DNA from 3 places in the Flavobacterium labens genome. Region 1 is predicted to be linked to each of the others. Evidence: riboswitches for the same ligand, from Rfam matches in the RefSeq annotation. Region 1 holds a riboswitch; each other region holds the start of a gene.
What was found. Region 1 has a riboswitch for S-adenosylmethionine ahead of ACNQF8_RS12045 (Na+/H+ antiporter NhaC family protein). Riboswitches for the same ligand answer to the same signal wherever they lie in the genome.
Positions count from the first base shown of each region.

Region 1 (2,270 bases):
ATCGCTTTGTCCATTTGTCCCAAAACGAACTGTAAATAGCCACTAATGTGAAAACTAATAAAAATAAATGATACCAGGCATTACTAATTAAATCAAAGAAATTCAATTTGCCATTGGCGTAGCTCAAGATAAGCAATATTTGAGCACCATACGGTAAAACCCCTTGAATTACACATGAAAAAATATCAAGAATTGCAGCTGTCTTTTTAGGATTTAAATTGTACTCATCGTTAATTTCTTTAGCAATAGGTCCCGTAATTACAATAGAAACCGTGTTGTTGGCTATCGCTAAATTTGCAAAACCTACTATAGCGCCAATTCCCGCTTGAGCCGATTTTTTACTTTTAATTAGTTTTTTAATTTGAACTAATAAATAGGTTATTCCACCCGCTTTATCTACCATAGCTGCTAAACCTCCAGTTAGCATTGACAATAAGAAAATATCAGTCATACTGGTAAAGCCTTCATATATCTTTTGCGTAAACTCCATTAGCGTAAATGAACCACTAAAATATCCAATTATACCTGCTAATAAAGTACCAATAAGCAATGTTGAAAATACATTAACACCCACAACAGCCAATACGATTACTAAAATATAAGGTACAATTGCAATCCAGGAAAAATCACTTTTTGCAATGGCAACAGTCACAATATCCGAGTTTAAACCAAGATAAAAGAAAACTAAAATTGTCAAAACTGCAGCAGGAAAGGCAATGAACAAGTTGATTTTAAACTTATCTTTTAGATCACATCCTAATGATTGCGTTGCTGCAATAGTAGTATCAGAAATCATGGAAAGATTGTCACCTAACATAGAACCACCCAATAAAGCGCCAGATATAAGCGGTAATGAGGCGCCACTTTTATCAGCTAATGCGACAGCTATTGGACCAATCGCAACAATTGCACCTACTGAAGTTCCTGTAGCAGTTGATAAAAAAGAAGCAATCAAGAAAATTCCTAACGGAAAGTAAGCAACATCAATAGTATTTATCCCAAGATTCACAACTGCATCAACTCCGCCCATCGCTTTACTAACCACTGCAAACGCTCCCGCTAGCAAGTAAATTAAACACATGGTCATAATTTTACTTTCGCCACAACCTGCGATTAGCGTAGCAACTTTATCCTCAGTTGAGGATTTGAATAATAAAAAAGCAGCAATTATACCAACTAGAACAGCTACTGGAGATGGGAAAGCATAAAAATCATTCAAAATAATTCCTGCTCCCAAAAAGGTAAAAATAAAAACAAATAAAGGAATCAAGGCAAAGGCATTTCCTTTTTCTTTTGAAAATAAAGTCATAAAAATAATTTTAAATTAAAAATTATGACGAAAAACGAAGCTAAATATGGGAATGTAAACAACATTTTTTCCAAAGGATTTGGCTTATCGTTTTAGCACCTTGCTTGTTGTTGCAGGTTGCTATCCTATTGAAGGATTCGTGATAACGGGTGCAAAAGTAATTAATTATTTATGAAATATTTTGAATTTCATTCAAAAAAATAATAAAACAAAAAAAGCGCCACATAAAAATGTGACGCAATTATAAGTAAGATATTGAAAAACAGTCTTTAAATAATTAGAAAGCTACATTCCATTTTGGCAACCTTCCATTTTCGTCAAGGAAGTTTTGTAAAACTTGCCCTTCTACGAATGTTGGAATCACTTTAGTTTTATCATTAAATGTTTCATACCAAACCACTTCAAGTGTGCTGATATCTTCAATTTTCATTTGTGCTGGCCAAGAATATTTTCTTCCTGTTTTTGCAAATTGGTGTCCTTCAACAATTTTATCTTTCAAACCACCATTTTTAATTTTCAAAGTTCCATTATTTTGAACAGTTCCAGTAGAACCAACCATAATTAGCTCTTTTTCATCACCTACTGAATACACTAAAAACACTCCAGAACCTTCTGATGCGTTGCAAACTTCTGCTAAACTATCTTCTGTAGTAAATAAAAACTGATTGGTAACTTTGAAATTTTTTAACTCTTTGTACATATTATTTTATTTTAATTTGAACTGGCTTCGACAAAAAAATACCCCACAAAATCGTGAGGTCCATTAGAAACCATTCGTTTATGTTTGTTCTTATTACAATTGAATCTGCAAAAACAGAAATATTTAATAAAGTGCAAAGATATTTCTTTAATTCAATTAATAATAAAAAAGCCCCACAAATTGTGAGGCTTCTAGAAATATTTAATAAGAGTTTAGATTAACCTAAAACTTCTTTTACTTTTTTACCAATTTCAGCTGGAG
Region 1 is NZ_JBLVPL010000005.1:123,638-125,907, forward strand. Features, by position in the region: gene ACNQF8_RS12045 (Na+/H+ antiporter NhaC family protein) at 1-1,309, opposite strand, end outside; SAM-I-IV-variant riboswitch at 1,364-1,460, opposite strand; gene ACNQF8_RS12050 (hypothetical protein) at 1,587-2,009, opposite strand; gene sucD (succinate--CoA ligase subunit alpha) at 2,227-2,270, opposite strand, start outside.

Region 2 (2,270 bases), on a different contig from region 1:
TAGAATCAGTTTTTATCAATTCTCTTGTATCGGCAAAACGGGCATTTATGCCATTTTCAACCAAAATAGCCGTGAGTAATTTTGCCGAAAGCAATTCTCCTTTTGATAAAATTTGGTCTTTTATTTTGTTGCTGTAATCGCCAATTAAACTTACGCCTTCAAATAATTTTTCTAGAACATTGAATTCCTCAGACAAATCTACGTCTTGATAATCGTCTTGTTGGTACTTTTTGAAATCTTCAAAAAGCGGTTTGTAATCTCCGTTTTTAGAAGCAATACTTAAAATTTCTTCCAATTCATCCGTAGCATTTCCTCTTGCTGATACTACAATTGCAATTTCTTCTCCTTGATTTACTTTATCGGTAATAATCGCAATCACTTTATTTATTCCGTCGCCATTCGATAACGATTTACCTCCAAATTTTAATATTTTCATTGTGTTGTGTTTTTTGGCTTAGAATATATCCTGAAGCAAATTGTCTAATTGTTTGTATTCTATCAAAAAAGCGTCATGTCCGTGAATGGAAACTATTTCCTGATAGGTAACATTATTTTTATATTTTTTTAATTCCTCGAAAGTGGCTTTATTTTCATTTGCAGTAAAAAACAAGTCTGAATTGATTCCGATGATATGAATATCAGCTTCAATTTTTGATGTCACTTCTTCGAATGAATTGCTGTTTCTGGTAATATCTATCGTTTTCAACAATTGATTCATCATTTTATAAGACGAAATTTGAAAACGTTTTTGAAGCTTTTTACCATGATGACTCAGCCAGCTTTCTACATTGAAAATGGCTAATTCCTCATTAGTAGTTCTCTGGAATTTTGCAGTAAAAGATTCGGGAGTTCTGTAGCAAAGCATGGCATGAATTCGAGCATCTTCAATAGGTTTTGAAGAATTTTTGAGAATTTGCTCTTGCAAAAAGCAATTGGCAATTAACCAGTCTGTCGATTTCCAATCGGTTGCAATAGGAATTAAATGTTGTGTGATTTTTGGTTCCAATGCAACCAATTCCCAAGCAATTCCTCCGCCAACAGAACCGCCAATAATGGCATAAAGCTGTTTGATTTTAAGAAAATGAATGCCTTCAATAAAAATTCTGGCAATATCTCTGGTATTAAAATCCGAATAATTTTCAATGATAGCATCATCAAAACCATTTCCCGGAACATTAAAAGCCAGTATTGTATATTTATTGGTATCGATGGTTTTGTTTTCACCAATTAAATCATTCCACCAACCTTTGTCTCCCACAACTTGTGAATTTCCAGTCAATGCATGATTTACCAAAACGATTGGAGCTGTATGTAAAGCTGGTCCAAAAACTTGAAAACTTAAGTTTATGGTAGCATAAAAAGCCCCACTTTCGGTGGTGAAATTTTGTAATGTAATAGATGTTGGTTTATTTTCCAATTTCAAATCTTTTATGATTTTTGATTTGTGTCTGGAAATATTAGAAAGAAAGCTAGAAGTGAACTAGAAGAATTCTTTGTGTTATCTTTCCTTTAGATTCTGAAATATCCCGAAGTTTCGGGACAGAATAAAGGTAGAATGCAGCACCTTCTTCGATAAATCGAAGGGTTGCTAAGGCTTCATCGGGTCTAATCCCTCTGCCTTTCTTTATAACATTTCAATACGTTTTTGAACTTAAAGGCACAAATTAACTACTATTTTTTTAAACATCCAAATTTTTATCAAATTGGTTCTAATTGATTTATTGCAAATTGACTTGAAAAAATCATACAGAATCATCATCCCGACAAAAGATAAAACAATATAGCATTGTTTTATCTTTCGTCGAAATCATAATTTGAGATTTACTATCGGCGATTCAAAAGCTAAAATGACTATCCCTTTTTTAAATAAAAAGTTCTTCATTTTCTTTTGAATACATTTGAAACAGTAATGAACTCGGCACTATTTTCTGCGCCAAAGGATCATTTTTTGATATTTCAAATCTTGGATTGGTCAATTCATTTTTTGAATCGTTTTCCTTTTCTGTTTTGGTTCTGATACTAAAGCCTTTTAGTAACCGTAATCTCTTCGGAAAATTTTTTAATGTGCTCATACTATTTGAATTTACGATGTTAGTTTTGTTTTAAATTATTTTTTGATTTCTGAAATGTTTCTATACTTCCAAACTAATCTGAATGAAAAAACCCTTTTAGATACGTATCCAAAAGGGTTTTAAGTTGTGCTATAAACTTATACTTTTGGAATCAACAGACACGAATGCACATAATGGCATTGGCGCAAATCATATTTT
Region 2 is NZ_JBLVPL010000001.1:1,447,161-1,449,430, reverse strand. Features, by position in the region: gene thrA (bifunctional aspartate kinase/homoserine dehydrogenase I) at 1-436, opposite strand, end outside; gene ACNQF8_RS06315 (alpha/beta fold hydrolase) at 455-1,417, opposite strand; SAM riboswitch class I at 1,496-1,633, opposite strand; gene ACNQF8_RS06310 (hypothetical protein) at 1,863-2,072, opposite strand.
Region 2: linked by a shared signal. The riboswitch ahead of ACNQF8_RS06315 (alpha/beta fold hydrolase) and the one ahead of ACNQF8_RS12045 (Na+/H+ antiporter NhaC family protein) in region 1 are both predicted to bind S-adenosylmethionine.

Region 3 (2,270 bases), on a different contig from region 1:
GTTCTTCTCCTTCCTTTAAAGAAATAGAATTTACGACACTCTTTCCTTGAACCACTTTTAACCCCGCTTCTATAATATCCCATTTTGAGCTGTCAATCATGATTGGCACTCTGGAAATATCCGGTTCGGCAGCAATTAAATTCAGGAATTTTGTCATGGCATATTCACCATCCAGCATTCCTTCATCCATATTAATATCGATGATTTGCGCGCCACCTTCTACTTGCTCTTTAGCAATACTGAGTGCTTCTTCGTATTTTTCTTCCTTGATTAATCGAAGGAATTTTCTAGAACCTGTAACATTCGTACGTTCACCAATATTCACAAATACGCTTTCCGGCGTAATGATTAAAGGCTCTAATCCCGATAATACAAGGTTTCTTCTAGTTTCTGCTTGTGCCATTTTTTATTTTTTTGTGCCTCAAAACCAATAATTACAATGAATTCATGGCTATAATTCAGACGCGGTAAAGCGCATCTTTACGTTTACATTGTTGCTGTTGATACTCTTGGTTTGTAATCCTTAGCAATATCTGCAATCAACTTGATGTGTTCTGGCGTTGTTCCGCAACAACCACCTATGATATTTACTAGATTATCGTCTAAATATTCTTTGATGAAAGCTTGCATTTGTTCTGGTGTTTCATCGTACTCTCCAAAAGCGTTTGGCAATCCTGCATTAGGATGTGCCGACACATTGAAGGAAGTATTTTGCGACAAAGTTTGCAAATAGGGCTTCAACAAATCAGCTCCCAAAGCACAATTGAAACCTACGCTCAACAATGGAATGTGTGAAACCGAAACCAAAAAAGCTTCCACGGTTTGTCCTGAAAGTGTTCTTCCTGATGCATCGGTAATGGTTCCGGAAACCATGATTGGAATGTCGATATTGCGTTCGTCTTTGACTTCTTCGATGGCGAAAAGTGCTGCTTTTGCGTTTAACGTGTCGAAAATAGTTTCTACTAAAAGTAAATCACTTCCTCCGTCAATTAAGGCTTCTACTTGTTGCTTGTAAGCAATACGCAAATCATCAAAAGTTACGGCTCTGTATCCCGGATCATTTACATCTGGTGACATGCTTGCCGTTCTGTTTGTTGGTCCTATTGACCCGGCTACAAAACGAGGTTTGTCTGGATTTTTGGCTGTAAATTCATCGGCTACTTCACGGGCAATTCGTGCCGATTCGTAGTTGAGTTCATATACCAAATCTTCGAGATGGTAATCTGCCATTCCAATTGTAGTTCCTGAGAAAGTATTGGTTTCAACGATATCCGCTCCTGCTTCAAAATAAGCTGCATGAACTGCTTTGATAGCTTGTGGTTGCGTAAGTGATAATAAATCGTTATTCCCTTTTAAAGAATGTGGAAAATCTTTGAATCGTTCTCCTCTAAAATCTTCCTCTGAAAAATTGTAACGTTGCAACATGGTTCCCATAGCTCCATCGAGTACGAGTATGTTTTTTTTAATTGCTTCTTGAATTGTTGACATCTTTTGTTTTATTCTCGCCAATACTAAGTATTAAGCGCTTATTATTAATTACAAAAGTTCACTATTTTAACTCTTTAGCCCCGATTGAAGCGATATCCTTTTTTTTCTGGTCCCGACGGTTCGGGACAGAAAAAAAGATATAGCGGAAAGCGGGAACGGTATTGGCAAAAAAAACGCCAAATGTTCGCTCCTGATACTGAAATTAATTCATCAGGCTAAAAATATATGTTGTCAAGAAAAGGTTTGAGAAATACTAAGTGAGTATTCGTGTGTTATCTATCTTAAATACTGAAATTGGTTCAGTACAAAGTAGAATGTAGCACCTTCTTTAAAGATAAAGGGTTGCTAAGGTTTCATTGGGTCTTTCCCTCCGCCTTTCGTGATAACTTTCAATAAATATATGAACAGTGCAAAGTAAAGACATAGCGCTAATACTTGCAAGTATTAGCGCTATATTTTTTAACTAGTTTGTGCTAAGTTGTTAAACTATGGCTTTCACAACGGCTTTTGGAGCTTCTTTACGAGTTCCGTCAAATCCGTCAACACCTGAAACTGTAGTATATTTCAATACATATTTCTTACCTGGATTGATGATTTGGTAGGCTGCCTGACACATTAATGTTGCTTCATGGAATCCACAAAGAATCAATTTTAATTTGCCTGGATATGTATTTACGTCACCAATAGCGAAAATTCCAGGAATATTCGTTTGGTAATCCAATGCATTATTTACTTTGATTGCATTTTTTTCAATGTCTAATCCCCAGTCTCCGATAGGACCT
Region 3 is NZ_JBLVPL010000001.1:1,462,226-1,464,495, reverse strand. Features, by position in the region: gene metH (methionine synthase) at 1-403, opposite strand, end outside; gene ACNQF8_RS06380 (homocysteine S-methyltransferase family protein) at 487-1,488, opposite strand; SAM riboswitch class I at 1,758-1,877, opposite strand; gene ACNQF8_RS06375 (NAD(P)/FAD-dependent oxidoreductase) at 1,970-2,270, opposite strand, start outside.
Region 3: linked by a shared signal. The riboswitch ahead of ACNQF8_RS06380 (homocysteine S-methyltransferase family protein) and the one ahead of ACNQF8_RS12045 (Na+/H+ antiporter NhaC family protein) in region 1 are both predicted to bind S-adenosylmethionine.